Regions from separate parts of the Pantoea sp. ABR1s genome, predicted to be linked through region 2. Evidence: riboswitches for the same ligand, from Rfam matches in the RefSeq annotation. Region 2 holds a riboswitch; the other holds the start of a gene.
The links. Region 2 has a riboswitch for thiamine pyrophosphate ahead of thiB (thiamine ABC transporter substrate binding subunit). Riboswitches for the same ligand answer to the same signal wherever they lie in the genome.
Positions count from the first base shown of each region.

Region 1 (7,412 bases), on a different replicon from region 2:
GAACAGGCTTTAACATCGCGGGGAGAAGGAAGCAGAAGTTTTGGCAGTCTGACCTGGTCGTAAAGCTTTTTATGGTGCTTTCGATTTTGCGGGGCAGTACGGATAATATATTTCAGCATCTCCAGGCTCATCGGCTCTCTGCCCATCCCCAGGCCGCCAATACGCGGCGTGGATGAATAACATCTGCGAATGTAGCGCAGAAGTGCCACTGTCACTTTTACATCCAGCAGAATTAAGCCTGTGGCACGCGCGAATCGTTCTTCAATGCATTTGGTGTAATTACCCTCCATCACCCATCTTTCCTGACTCACCGCCTCAGCATGCAAACGAAGAAATTCTGCCGGTGCTCTGGGCACCCATTGACTGTCCGGAATATGGTGAAGCTGATCCAGATGAACTGCTGGTAGATCTGTTTTGCGAGCAATGGCCTCAGCTAAGGTCGATTTTCCGCTGTTCGATGGACCCATAATACAAATGCGTGGCCCAAGCGCGTCTAATGGAAGTGCACTATTCACAACGTTTCCTCTGAATTAACCCTGTCTGAAAATGGATAAATGCGTACTGCTCTGAAACTTTCCTGTGCACCCCGCAAAGTCTTAAACGCTGCCGGGAGCCGTTGGCTGGTCAGCCTGGGGATTCTGAACCTTTTCTGGATCAAAGTCAGGCCGCAGCGGCGATGATAGCCAGACTTGCCGTGAGCCGTCTTAATCTACGCAGCAACAATATTTCGGTAAAGATTGGTTACATTTTGCCGATAAATTGTTCAACCAATCAAACCGTAGAGGGCATTATGGGGTTAATCAATGGCGTGACAACAGAGGTGGCAAGAGGATATTTAGCCACGCTCACCGTAACAAACAGATCTGAGAACACGACTAAAGAAACTATTACCGGAAAAGAATTACCTGCCAGTGTGGTGGTGATCTCACCCGAGGCAAGAGCGCGCCTGGTGCAGGCTATCGCTGAGCCCATTACGGCAGAGCAGCAGGCGAAAAATTCAGAGGAACTGGCAAAGACAAAGTCATCCGGTCAGGGACCGTCCGTTAACCTCGGATATGCGTTATTCAACGATCCCTACACCAGCTGGGACGCCAGAACATTTACTCCGCTTCTGAGTATGACGGCTGCTAATACGCAGACCGCTATGGATGAGTTTGCCGCTGCACTCCATGAGGTGCTGGCTGAAGGCCAGGTGGGCCGTAATCAGTATGATAATTCGGATACCTCGGAAGCCATGGCGCTGACCCTGACGCAGTCTAAGCTCCATAAACTGATAGAAAAATATGTCTCCGGCGATAACCAGAAGCAGGCGAATGAGATTGCTGATGAGATGATAAGCGTCAAAGTCGCCATTCGTGAACGTCAGACGTTGCTGGGAGCACAGGATACGCTGGCGTTAGCCATACGTCATGGAACACGCGACATGCAGGAGAGCGCACGTGACTATCTCAGCCAGGTTAAGAGCGCAACCGCACGGCCACAGGTGGAGCTGGCCGGGATGATGGAAGCCATGAAATCGGGCCGTGATATGGACTCTGTCTTCAGCACCTTTGCCGATTTGATTCGTGCCACGCCGAATCCTGACAACAAAGCACAGCCCTCCATTGATGGCGCACTCAGTCAACTGGAGGTTTATCGTCAGCAGTGGCAGGCGTTCACTGAAAAATACGCTTCTTAATGTTCTTATGATCCTGCAGGCAGCACCTCCGTCCCGGCGAAGCAATTTGCCTGAAAGCGGCGTCTGCAGGATCACCTCCTGACTTTACGCAGTCAGGCGCTGCGCTGAGAGATTGTTAATCCCACGCGCTGTCAGCACTCCACCCAGATAGTGACCCTCTGCCAGAAACCACCGATACCGCCCTGGACAAAAAGCACAGATTACACATTTACAAATTTAAATGTGTAAATATAATGTCGCCTCTTCACACATCAGAGGATTTTTTGTCATGCCGTCACTTTTTACCCCCTTGAGTCTGGGCGACCTTCAGCTTCGTAACCGCATTGTACTGCCGCCGCTGACGCGCTGCCGTAGTGAACAACCGGGCAACATTCCCGGCGAGATGATGGTGGAGTACTACCGCCAGCGTTCCAGCGCGGGACTGATGATCACCGAAGGCACCCAGATTGAGCCTCGCGGGCAGGGCTATGCATGGACGCCGGGGATCCACAGCGAAGCGCAGATCGCCGGCTGGAAAAAGGTTACAGAGGCAGTACATCAGCAAGGGGCCACGATTTTCTGCCAGCTCTGGCATGTTGGCCGCGTGTCGCATAATGAACTGCAGCCGGGCAAGCAGGCACCCGTTGCCCCTTCAGCCATCGCAGCCGATAACGTCCGGGTATTTATTGAAACCGGGCCTGGCGCCGGCATATTGACCGCACCCAGCGAGCCACGCGCACTGACTACATCGGAAGTTAAAGAGATCGTAGAGCTTTACCGACGCGCGGCGGAGAATGCCAAAGCGGCCGGTTTCGACGGTGTGGAACTCCATTCCGCCAACGGGTATCTGATTAACCAGTTTATTTCTGAGCACACCAACTTCCGTACGGATGAATATGGCGGCTCTGCTGAGAATCGTCTGCGCTTCCTGCGAGAAGTCGTTGAGGCGGTCAGCTCGGTATTTGGCAGCCACCGCGTTGGCGTCAGATTTGCGCCTCTGTTTACCAGTACCGACGAAGAGCGCGTCTATCTCGGCCTGGTTGAAAGTGATCCACACGCGACCTACATCCGCGCAGCAGCACTGCTGAACGAGCTGGAAGTTGGCTATCTCTCCATTGCTGAAGCCGACTGGGACAACAGCCCGGAGATGCCAGAGAGCTTCCGGATCACACTGCGGAAAACATTCCGCTCTCCGATCATCTATTCGGGTCGCTACACGGCTGATAAAGCGCAGCATGTGCTGGAAAAAGGCTGGGGCGACCTGTTTGGTTTTGGCCGCTCATTTATCGCTAATCCCGATCTGCCCGCGCGGATTAAATCAGGATATCCGCTGAATGAGGTCGATCACGCCTCCCTGTATGGCGGCACTGAGAAAGGCTATACTGACTATCCATTTTATCCATCCTGATATTCTGTGAGGCGGCATGTCCCCCGAAAATGCCCTGAAGTTACTGTCCAACCCGACCAGAGTGGCAGTGCTGAAGTGGCTTAAAAATCCTGACGAAGCGTTTGCGGGCTATACCCAGCTCTATCCCTTCGATCAGTATGGCGTCTGTGCCAGCCTCATACAGGACAAGGCGGGCTTATCACAGCCCGCCACCTCGTTATGCCTGAAAGCACTTCACAATGCGGGGCTGGTTGAAGCCAGCAAAGTCGGGAAATGGACTTACTATCGCCGCGCCGAACCGCGCATTCGTGAAATAACCGATGCGGTAACCCAATCGCTGCAGGCGCTTTAAAAGCGACGGCGTACAGGGTAATGTAGATGTCAGCGCCATCCTTCTGAGGGTGACTTCACCGAACGCATTAACTCAGGGTCAGAAAATGTTTATGTCAGTTCTGTCTTTCACAACCGTCACCACCACCGCCTCTGGCGGCGGCGTGAGCGACTCTGTGACAGGCACCTGACACAACTGATTCTCACTCCCCGCCGAACCGGACGGGGAGCTGTTCTCCGTTCTTAAAACTGAATGGAGACACGTCATGGTTACATCTGTAAGTGCACTTTTAATTATCGACATGCAGCAGGGCCTTTTTAATGGTCCCGAGGCTCCCTTCGCCGCAAATTCGATCTTGTCGAACATCTCACTTCTGATTACTAAAGCCCGGGCTTCTGCCGTCCCCCTCTTTTTCGCACGACATATCGGCCCGGATGATTCCCCTTTTAACGAGCAAAGCCCGCTGACGCGCCTGATCCCGGAATTGCAGGCTAACCCGCAGAGTGATGTCGTCTTCACCAAAAGATATCCCAGCTGTTTCAGGGATACTGGCCTGCAGCTTCAGCTGAAGCAAAAGGGCATTAAGCAACTGGTGATTGCGGGGATGAAAACGGAGTTCTGCGTTGATACTACCTGTCGGGCAGCCCCGGAGCTGGGTTTTAACGTCGTACTGATTTCCGATGCGCACACCACCGTCGATAATCCCCACCTCTCTGCGGAGAAGATTATTGCGCATCACAACCAGACGCTGGCGGGCCCCTTTGTGACGCTGGCAACCGCAACTGACTGGCATTTCGGTTCTGCCGGTTAAGTCCGATTTTCTGACCCGGTTCCATGCAGTCTGCTTGACGAAGCTGTCTGCTTAACTTACAACTAAACCCGTCAGGGGAGTCTCGCCAGAGAGACTGAGAGGCTAATAGCGCACCGCGCGGCTTAGCGACCCTTAGAACCTGACCCAGTTGATACTGGCGTAGGAAGACGGGTATCTCATCAGATACTTGCCGCAGGGGCGCATTCGCAACGTTCCTGCCTTTTCCCTCTGTATCACGGGTCTTCGTTAACTGATAACGAGGCCAAATTGAAAAATCTCATCCTGAATCTTTCTTTTCCTGTCCGGTGGATACCATGAGCCGCTGGTCGGTGCTCGGCAGCGGCGTTGCCGGGCTTTGTGTCGCCACGCTGCTGCTGGAGCGGGGAGAAACGGTCGAAGTTATTACTCAGCCTGACTGCCGTGCGGCCTCGCACTGGGCGGGCGGCATGCTCGCGCCCTGGTGTGAAGCAGAAAGCGCACCGCCACAGGTGATCGAATGGGGCCAGCACGCGGCCAGCTGGTGGGCGAAACGCGTTGATGGCGTGGAACAGCAGGGCACGCTGGTGGTTGCTCCGCCGCGTGACAGCCGCGAACTGACGCGCTTCGCCAGCATGACGCAGCAGCATCAGTGGGTCTCTCCCGGTGACATTGAACCCGCACTGGAAAACCGCTTTGCCCGCGGCCTGTTTTTCGCCGCAGAGGCGCATCTCGAACCGCGCCGCGCCTTGCAGCAACTGCGCGAAAAACTGCAACAGGCTGGCGTCCTCTTTCACAGCGGTAAACCCGGCGGCAAAATCATCGACTGCCGTGGCATCCACGCCTCCGATCGGCAGCCAGCCCTGCGCGCCGTGCGGGGCGAAATGGTGATCCTGCACACATCCGACGTACAACTCTCCCGTCCTGTCCGGCTGCTGCACCCGCGCTTTCCCTGCTATCTGGTGCCGCGTGCCGGAGGCCACTTCATGCTGGGTGCCACTATGGTGGAAAGCCACGACAGCAGCCCGATCAGCGCCCGGGCGATGATGGAATTGCTCAGCGCCGCTTACAGCCTGCATCCGGCACTGGCCGAAGCGCGGATCGTGGAGAGCGGCACCGGTCTGCGTCCTGCTTACCGGCAGAACCTGCCGGAAGTCCGCTACGAAAATGGGCGTTTCTCACTTAACGGCCTCTACCGCCACGGCTTTTTGCTGGCCCCGATCATGGCTGAAAAACTTATGCTGCAACTGACTCAGGAGATGACTCATGCGCGTTGAACTGAATGGACGCACGATTGAAACCAGCGCAACGACGCTGGCGGAGCTTATGGCGGAGCAGGAGATCGATCCGCGGACCGTCGCCACCGCGCTGAACGGGGAGTTTGTACCGCGTAGCCGCTATGCCGGCCAGCAACTTGAGGCGGGCAACCAGCTCGAAATCCTGTCACCGATGCAGGGAGGTTAACCATGTTCTATCAATTTACTCCGCAATCCCGATTTCTGCTCGGCACGGCCGGTTATCCGTCACCGGACATTCTGCATCAGGCGATCAACGCGTCAGGCGCGGAGATTATTACCGTCAGCCTGCGACGGGAAGGCAGTGAAGGCGGCGCTTTCCGCACGCTGCTGCAACAGCTCAACAAACGTATTCTGCCGAATACGGCAGGCTGCCACACGGTGAAAGAGGCGGTGACGACGGCGCAGATGGCGCGTGAACTGTTCGACACACCGTGGATCAAGCTGGAGGTGATTGGCCATGCCGACACGCTGCAGCCCGATCCTTTTGCGCTGGTTGAAGCCGCGCGGATTCTCTGCGCTGACGGGTTCCAGGTGTTTCCCTACACTACGGAAGATCTGATTGTCGGCGAAAAATTGCTGGAAGCGGGCTGTGAAGTGCTGATGCCCTGGGGCGCGCCGATCGGCTCCGGCCAGGGGCTGCGTAATATCGAGGGACTGCGCGCTATGCGTGCGTGGTTTAAAGATGTGCCGCTGATTATTGATGCGGGCATTGGCGCGCCTGGCCAGGCGGCTCAGGCAATGGAGATGGGTTTCGATGGCGTGCTGCTCAACACGGCGGTGGCAAAAGCGCGCGATCCGGTGCGTATGGCGGGAGCCTTTGCTGCTGCAATCCACGGCGGACACGAGGCGTTTCAGGCGGGATTGATGGAGCAGCGCGACATGGCGTCTGCTTCTACGCCTATTTTTGGTCTGGCACAATTCAGTTAAGGAGCAGCGATGGAGCGTTATCAGCGACAGACGATGTTGCCTGAGATTGGTGAAGCGGGGCAGCAGCGGCTGAGCAGGGCAAGGGTGCTGGTGGTGGGGGCGGGCGGGCTTAGTGCAACGCTGCTGCCGTTACTGGCAGGCGCGGGTGTGGGATTTATCCGTCTTTACGATGGCGATCGGGTTGAACTGCACAACCTCCACCGGCAGACGCTGTTTGGCGTCGCCGATGTTGGTCAGTCCAAAGCAATCTGCGCTCAGCGTGCGCTGGCGCAGCGCAATCCTGACTGTCGCGTTGAGGCGCATCCACACGCGCTAAGCGCCAGTCAACTGCCGCAGGCGCTGGAGGGAATCGATCTGGTGGTGGATGCGGCGGATAACTTCGCTATTACTTATCAGCTCTCCGATGTCTGTTATCCGGCAGGCCTGCCGCTGATCTGCGCTTCGGTGCTGGGACGCAAAGGCTATGTTGGCGGATTCTGTGGCGGTGCGCCTGGCTATCGCGCGCTGTTCCCGCAGCTGCCCACGGCCTCGGGTAACTGCAATACGGCAGGCGTAATGGGACCGGCGGTAGCGACGCTGGGCGCAATGCAGGCACAGATGGCGCTGAGCGTATTGTTAAAACTGACGCCATCACCGCTCGGCTGCATGATCCACTGTGACTTTGTTGACTGGCATATCAGGCAGTTTCGTTTTGATGACGCACCTGAACCTGACGCGCCCGGCACGCCCTTTATCGATCGGGCCATGCTGATGGAGGATGATTGCATAGTGGAGTTGCGCAGCCTGGAAGAGGCACCGGTCAGTGTGGCCGAGCGGGTGGTGCGAATTCTGCCGCAGCAGATAGCGGCCTGGCAACCGCCGGTCAATCAGCGTGTGGTACTGGTGTGTGCCAGTGGCATGCGCGCAGCCCAGGCGGCTGATAACCTTGCCGCGCGGGGGATTGCGCGGCTTGCGCTGATGGCGGCAAACACGCTGTAACGTGCCGGTTTAGACTACCTCGACCAGCTGGAACGTCTCGAAGATCA
Region 1 is NZ_JBSZSY010000004.1:390,191-397,602, reverse strand. Features, by position in the region: gene ACXKZD_RS23020 (P-loop NTPase family protein) at 1-515, opposite strand, end outside; gene ACXKZD_RS23015 (hypothetical protein) at 791-1,678, shown strand; gene ACXKZD_RS23010 (alkene reductase) at 1,947-3,065, shown strand; gene ACXKZD_RS23005 (ArsR/SmtB family transcription factor) at 3,082-3,396, shown strand; gene ACXKZD_RS23000 (cysteine hydrolase family protein) at 3,641-4,186, shown strand; TPP riboswitch at 4,250-4,369, shown strand; gene ACXKZD_RS22995 (FAD-dependent oxidoreductase) at 4,501-5,439, shown strand; gene thiS (sulfur carrier protein ThiS) at 5,429-5,626, shown strand; gene ACXKZD_RS22985 (thiazole synthase) at 5,629-6,387, shown strand; gene ACXKZD_RS22980 (HesA/MoeB/ThiF family protein) at 6,397-7,365, shown strand; gene ACXKZD_RS22975 (ASCH domain-containing protein) at 7,375-7,412, opposite strand, start outside.
Region 1: linked by a shared signal. The riboswitch ahead of ACXKZD_RS22995 (FAD-dependent oxidoreductase) and the one ahead of thiB (thiamine ABC transporter substrate binding subunit) in region 2 are both predicted to bind thiamine pyrophosphate.

Region 2 (7,412 bases):
AATGCCTCCCGCTCTTCCCATAACGCAAAGTTTGCTCTTAAAATAGGGCAAGAAAAACAGAGCGCTTTTCATCGGGAGTTCCTCTTTTATGTCCTCATCACGTCTGAAGCAGCAGTTCATTCGCCTGTGGCAGAGCTGTCAGGGGCAAACGCAGGAGATTACCCTTAGCGAACTGGCTGACCTGCTGCACTGCTCGCGCCGCCATATGCGCAATCTGCTCAACCGGATGCAGGCCGCGGGCTGGCTAATCTGGCAGGCGGAAGCCGGACGCGGCAAGCGTTCACAGCTTACCTTCTGCTATACCGGACTGGCCCTGCAGCAGCAACGTGCCGAGGATTTGCTGGAGCAGGATCGCATCGATCAGCTGGTCCAGCTGGTGGGCGATAAAAATCAGGTACGGCAGATGATCGCCGCGCATCTGGGGCGCAGTTTCCGTCAGGGCAAGCATATCCTGCGGGTGCTCTACTATCGTCCGCTGCTCAATCTGCTGCCCGGTTCGCCGCTGCGGCGCTCCGAAACCCATATTGCGCGACAGATTTTCAACGGCCTGACGCGGATAAATGAGGAAAATGGGGAAATCGAGCCCGATATTGCGCACCACTGGCAGCAGACTTCCCCGCTTCACTGGCGCTTTTTTCTGCGTCCGGCGATTCGCTTTCATCACGGCAGAGAACTGGAGATGGAGGATGTGCTGGCCACGCTGGAGCGTCAGCGCCCCCATCCGCTCTTTTCCCATATTGAGCAGATCGACTCGCCCGCGCCCTGGACGCTGGATATCCGCTTAAGCCAGCCCGACGAGGGATTACCCTGGCTGCTGGGCAGCGTCAGTGCGATGATCCTGCCGCGCGAATGGCCGACGCTGCACGATTTTGCCCGCCAGCCCGTTGGCACCGGTCCTTACCGGGTGATCCGCAATCAGGAGAGTCAGCTGAAGATCGAAGCGTTTGATGACTATTTTGGTTTTCGCGCGCTGATTGATGATGTCTCTATCTGGGTACTGCCCGACATCAGCGATGAGCTGGTCTATGCCGGTGTCCGTCTGCAGGGCGACGGAGCCGATGAGATTCAGGAGGAGAGCCGCCTTGAAGAGGGCTGCTACTATCTGCTGTTCGACCAGCGTTCAGAACAGGGACGCAACGAGGCGGTCCGGCGCTGGGTCAGCTACCTGTTTAATCCTATCGCCCTGCTCAATCACGCCGGTGTCGGCTACCAGCGCTACTGGTTTCCGGCGTATGGCCTGCTGCCACGCTGGCATCATCGGCGCGACCTGACGCCAGTGGAAAAACCGCCTGGCTTAACCCACCTGACGCTGACCTGGTACAGCCAGCACGTGGAGCATGAAGGCATCGCTAACGCGCTGCGTCCGCTATTGGCAGAGCATGGCGTCACGCTGGAGACCCGCGAGATCAGCTACGAAAGCTGGTATCAGGGCGAAGCGGAAAGTGATATCTGGCTTGGCAGCGTGAACTTTACCCTGCCGCTGACTTACTCTCTGTTTGCGCAGCTTTATGAGATCCCGTTGCTGCATCACTGTCTGCCGATCGACTGGCACAGCGATGCGGCCCGCTGGCGCGAGAAAACGCTGCCGCTGGCCGAATGGAGTAAACAGTTAGTCGAAGAAGCGGGTCTGCATCCGCTGTTTCACCACTGGCTGCTGCTTGAAGGTCAGCGCAGCATGCGCGGCGTTCGGATGAATACGCTGGGCTGGTTTGATTTTAAATCCGCCTGGTTCGCGCCACCCGCGCTGTGAGGCTTTCGCCCCGGCGCTGAAATGACTAGAATGTGACGTTCTCAACGGGGTGCCGCCTGCCACCAGCAAGCAGCTGAGAGATACCCGTCGAACCTGATTCGGTTAATACCGACGTAGGGATTTGGGAGGCCTCTGTGCTCAGATCCTTTGCGACTCATCCCCTATTCTCCTGAAGGAGCGCAAAGTGTTAAACAAAGTTCTGCCGGTGCTGCTGTTACTCTCCGCCCCCGTTCTGGCGGCTAAGCCGGTTCTCACGGTCTACACCTACGACTCCTTCTCCGCTGACTGGGGCCCTGGCCCGGCGGTTAAAAAAGCCTTCGAGGCGCAGTGCAACTGCGAGCTGAAATTCGTCACGCTGGAAGATGGCGTGTCGCTGCTGAACCGCGTGCGCATGGAAGGAAAAAGCAGCAAAGCCGATCTGGTACTGGGGCTGGATAACAATCTGGTACAGGCGGCGCAGAAAACCGGTCTGTTTGCCGAAAGTCAGGTCGATACCTCGACATTAAAACTGCCCGGCGGCTGGCACAACACCACCTTCGTGCCGTTTGATTATGGCTACTTCGCGTTTGTCTATGACAAAACCCGGCTGAAGAATCCGCCAAAAAGCCTGAAAGAGCTGGTCGACAGCCCGGAGAAGTGGCGGGTGATCTACGAAGATCCCCGTACCAGCACCCCCGGCTTAGGCCTGCTGTTGTGGATGCAGAAAGTCTATGGCGATCAGGCACCGCAGGCGTGGCAGAAGCTGGCGCAGAAAACCGTGACGGTGACCAAAGGCTGGAGTGAAGCCTATGGCCTGTTCCTCAAGGGCGAAGGCGATCTGGTGCTAAGCTACACCACCTCACCGGCTTACCACATCATCGAAGAGAAAAAAGAGAACTATGCCGCCGCGCCGTTTGCAGAGGGCCACTATCTGCAGGTTGAAGTTGCCGCGCAGTTAGCCAGCAGCAAGCAGCCGGCGCTGGCACAGCAGTTTATGAAGTTTATGGTGTCACCCGACTTCCAGCGCACGATTCCCACCGGTAACTGGATGTACCCGGTAATCGACACGCCACTGCCTGCCGGTTTTAGCGCACTCACTGTGCCCGCCACCGCTCTGCAGTTCTCGCCGGAAGAGGTTGCCAGCCAGCGTTCAGGCTGGATCAGCCAGTGGCAACGCGCCGTCAGCCGCTGATGCCGCGCTGGCTTATCCCCGGTTCGCTCGCCACGCTGCTGTTAATCAGCGTGGCGCTGCTGGCCTTCGGTGCACTCTGGAGCGCCGCGCCAGAGAATGACTGGCGCAGCGTGCTGCAGGATGATTACCTGCATCACGTTATCGCCTTCTCTTTTGGTCAGGCGCTGCTCTCCGCGCTGTTGTCGCTGCTGCCAGCGGTGCCGCTGGCGCGCGCGCTCTATCGACGCCGTTTCCCTGGCCGTCAGCTGCTGCTGCGTCTGTGCGCCATGACCCTGGTGCTGCCGGTGCTGGTGGCGGTATTTGGTCTGCTCACCGTCTATGGTCGTGTCGGCTGGCTGGCGCAGCTGTGCCAGCTGGCAGGGATTGATTACCACTTCTCTCCCTACGGTCTGTCGGGCATTTTGCTGGCGCACGTCTTCTTTAACCTGCCGCTGGCGACCCGCCTGATGCTGCAGGCGCTGGAGAGCATTCCGGCGGAACAGCGTCAGCTGGCGGCACAGCTCGACCTGCGCGGCTGGCACCATTTTCGTCTGCTGGAGTGGCCATGGCTGCGGCGTCAGCTGCTGCCGACCGGCGCGCTGATCTTCATGCTCTGTTTCGCCAGCTTTGCTACCGTGCTCTCACTGGGCGGCGGCCCGCAGGCGACGACCATCGAGCTGGCGATTTTCCAGGCGCTGAGTTATGACTACGATCCGGGGCGCGCAGCACTGCTGGCGCTGATCCAGCTTGGCTGCTGCGTGACGCTGGTGCTGCTCAGTCAGCGCTTCAGCAAGGCCATTCCCGCCGGAACCAGCCAGCTGAACGGCTGGCGCGATCCGCAGGATTCGCGCGGGGCGCAGCTGGTTGATGCGCTGCTGATCCTGCTGGCGCTGATCCTGCTGCTGCCCCCGCTGGCGGCGGTTATCATCGATGGTCTGCACGGCGGACTGCGCGGCGCGCTGGCGCAGCCTGCACTCTGGCAGGCGACGTTTACCTCACTGCGCATCGCCACCGGCGCCGGTCTGCTCTGTGTGGTGCTGACCATGATGCTGCTGTGGAGCAGCCGCGAGCTGCGCCTGCGTCAGCGCCCGGCGGCGGCAACCCTTATCGACACCAGCGGCATGCTGATTCTGGCGATGCCAGGCATCGTGCTCGCCACCGGCTTTTTCCTGCTGTTTAACGCCACCATTGGTCTGCCGGCGTCGGCGGACGGGCTGGTGATCTTCACCAATGCGCTGATCGCCATTCCCTATGCGCTGAAAGTGCTGGAGAACCCGATGCGTGACGTCGCGGAGCGTTACGGCAGACTCTGTGATTCGCTGGATATCCACGGCTGGAACCGGCTGCGGCTGATTGAACTGCGGGCGCTGAAACGTCCGCTGGCCCAGGCGCTGGCCTTTGCCTGCGTGCTGTCGATCGGTGATTTTGGCGTGGTGGCGCTATTTGGTACTGCCGATTTCCGCACCCTGCCGTTCTACCTTTATCAACAGATCGGTGCCTATCGCGGTGCTGACGGTGCAGTGACCGCGCTGCTGCTGCTGCTGCTCTGTTTGTTGCTGTTCACCCTGATGGAAAAATTACCAGGCCGCCATGCTGACACTGAATAACCTCACGTACCTTTATCAGCATCTGCCGATGCGCTTTAGTCTCAACGCCACCCGCGGCGAGCGCATCGCGATCCTCGGCCCCAGCGGGGCCGGTAAAAGCACCCTGCTGAGCCTGATTGCCGGTTTCCTGCCGGTGAAACAGGGCACCCTGATGATTGACGGCCAGGAGCACACCCACAGCGTGCCGGCCAGACGGCCGGTTTCGATGCTGTTTCAGGAGAACAACCTGTTTCCGCACCTCAGCGTGCAGCAGAACATGGCGCTGGGATTGCACCCCGGACTGAAGCTGAGCGCCGGGCAGCGCCAGCAGCTTGCAGCGCTGGCCGATCAGGTGGGATTAGGCGATCTGCTGACGCGGCTGCCGGGCGAGCTGTCAGGCGGACAGCGACAGCGCGTGGCACTGGCACGCTGTCTGCTGCGTGACCGTCCGGTGCTGCTGCTGGATGAGCCTTTTTCTGCGCTGGATCCCGCGCTGCGTGGAGAGATGCTGCAACTGGTGCGTTCAGTGTGTGAAGCGCGCAGCATCACGCTGCTGATGGTGTCGCACAGTCTGGAAGATGCCCAGCAGATTGCGCCGCGCAGCGTGGTGATTGTGGATGGCCGGGTTTACTGGGATGGCGAGACCCGACAGTTACTGTCGGGCGACACGCGGGAGGCCGAAGTGCTCGGCATCCCGCGTCGTTAAGCGATTCAGGCGAAGAAAACCTGCCACAGCAGATGACGGAAAATGGGCATCATCGGATGGAACTGAATGCCGACGAAAGCCGCGACGGCAATCACCAGCCCCAGCGGCCCTGCCCAGCGCAGGCGCTCAGGCGGCAGCCAGGCCGATGCCCAGTCGCGACTCTTGCCGCTGCGCCACCAGCGCCAGCATAACCAGACACCCAGCCAGATCAGCAGTGCTGCGCCGAGTAACAGCCATTTAAAGCTGCCGCCCTGCGCGGCTTTGGGCACATCGATCGCCACACCCGCCAGAATACCGGGCAGCAGATAGAGCGGCGGCCAGAGAATGCAGCCGATAATGTTCGGCGGCAGGAATTTACGCACCGGCAGCTCCAGCATACCGGCCGCCAGCGGGATCAGCGGACGCGTGGGGCCAACAAAGCGTCCGACCAGAATCGTAAACATGCTGTGCTGATGCAGGGCGTGCTCAGTTTTATCCAGCAGGCCTTTATACTTTTGCAGATACTTCCAGCGATGCAGCGGCCCCTGAAATTTCCAGCCGATGCCGTAGGAAACCCAGTCACCAATCAGGCAGCCCGCAAAGCCCGCCGCCCAGGCCGGATAAAGGCCAAGTTCGCCACTGCCGACCAGCGCGCCCAGACTGGCCATCATCACCGTACCTGGCAGCAACAGCCCGACCAGCGCCAGCGACTCCAGAAACGTCACCAGCGCAACGGCAAACAGCGCCCACTCCAGGGACTGCGTAATCAGTTGTTGAATCCAGGCTTCCATAATCATCCTAAGTAAAAGCAGAAGGCTGGATTGTCCTGAGCCAGCCACACAGCGTCAAGGCAAGAATTGTAGGACAATGTTGACAAAAGCGGGTGGCGGGAACTGTATAAATATCCATGTTATACTGAAGCGGTTTTCTCATCCTGAAATGCTGAGTCCGGAGAACATCTGAATATGCCCCGCGCAGGTTTTCTGCTCACCCGCCACTGGCGCGACAGCCCGCATGGCACCGAAATTATCCTCTGGCTCGCGACCGATGCGGGCGCGCAGCGCGTGGTGCTGCCGGTGCAGGAGTCCGTCGCGTTTATTCCTGAGGAATTTCAGGCGCAGGTCAGCGAATTACTGAAAGATGAACGTCAGTTTCGGATTCAGTCGCTGGCGCTGAAAGATTTTCGGCGTCGCCCGGTTTTCGGCCTCTACTGCCAGCAGAACCGCCAGCTACAGCGCATTGAAAAACGGCTGCGCGAAGAGGGTATTCCGGTCTATGAAGCCGATATCCGTCCGCCGGAGCGCTACCTGATGGAGCGTTTTATTACCGCGCCGGTCTGGTTTGACGGCGAGCAGCGCGGTGACAGCGTGGTCAATGCACGGCTCAAACCCCATCCCGACTATCGCCCGCCGCTGAAATGGGTCTCGCTGGACATTGAAACCACACAGCATGGCGAGCTTTACTGCATTGGGCTGGAGGGATGCGGTCAGCGCCAGGTCTTTATGCTCGGCCCGGCCAACGGTGATGCCAGCACGCTGGATTTCGAGCTGATCTATCTCGACAGCCGGCCGCAGTTACTTGAAGCGCTGAACCAGTGGTTTGCAGAGCATGATCCGGATGTCTTAATTGGCTGGAACGTCGTGCAGTTTGACCTGCGGGTGCTGCAAAAGCATGCCGATCGTTACGGCATTCCGCTGCGCCTGGGACGCCAGCATGCCGCGCTGGAGTGGCGTGAACATGGCTTCAAACCCGGCGTATTTTTCGCTCAGGCCAGTGGCCGGTTGATTATTGATGGTATTGACGCGCTGAAATCGGCGTTCTGGGATTTTCCCTCATTCAGCCTCGAGTCCGTGTCGCAGCAACTGCTGGGAGAAGGAAAAGCGATTGATAATCCCTGGCAGCGTATGGAGGAGATCAACTGGCGCTTTGCCAACGATAAACCGGCGCTGGCGCGCTACAACCTGAAAGACTGCGAGCTGGTGACGCGCATTTTTCACAAAACGGCGATTATGCCGTTTCTGCTGGAACGCGCGGCGGTCAATGGACTGGCGGTGGATCGCCACGGCGGTTCGGTAGCGGCCTTTGGTCATCTCTATATTCCGCGGATGCATCGCGCCGGGTTTGTCGCCCCGAACATGGGTGATGTGGCCCCGGAAGCCAGTCCTGGCGGTTATGTGATGGATTCGCGCCCCGGCCTGTATGACTCAGTGCTGGTGCTGGATTACAAAAGCCTCTACCCGT
Region 2 is NZ_CM173823.1:3,407,204-3,414,615, forward strand. Features, by position in the region: gene sgrR (HTH-type transcriptional regulator SgrR) at 89-1,750, shown strand; TPP riboswitch at 1,786-1,888, shown strand; gene thiB (thiamine ABC transporter substrate binding subunit) at 1,935-2,921, shown strand; gene thiP (thiamine/thiamine pyrophosphate ABC transporter permease ThiP) at 2,897-4,507, shown strand; gene thiQ (thiamine ABC transporter ATP-binding protein ThiQ) at 4,491-5,192, shown strand; gene ACXKZD_RS16165 (DedA family protein) at 5,198-5,962, opposite strand; gene polB (DNA polymerase II) at 6,131-7,412, shown strand, end outside.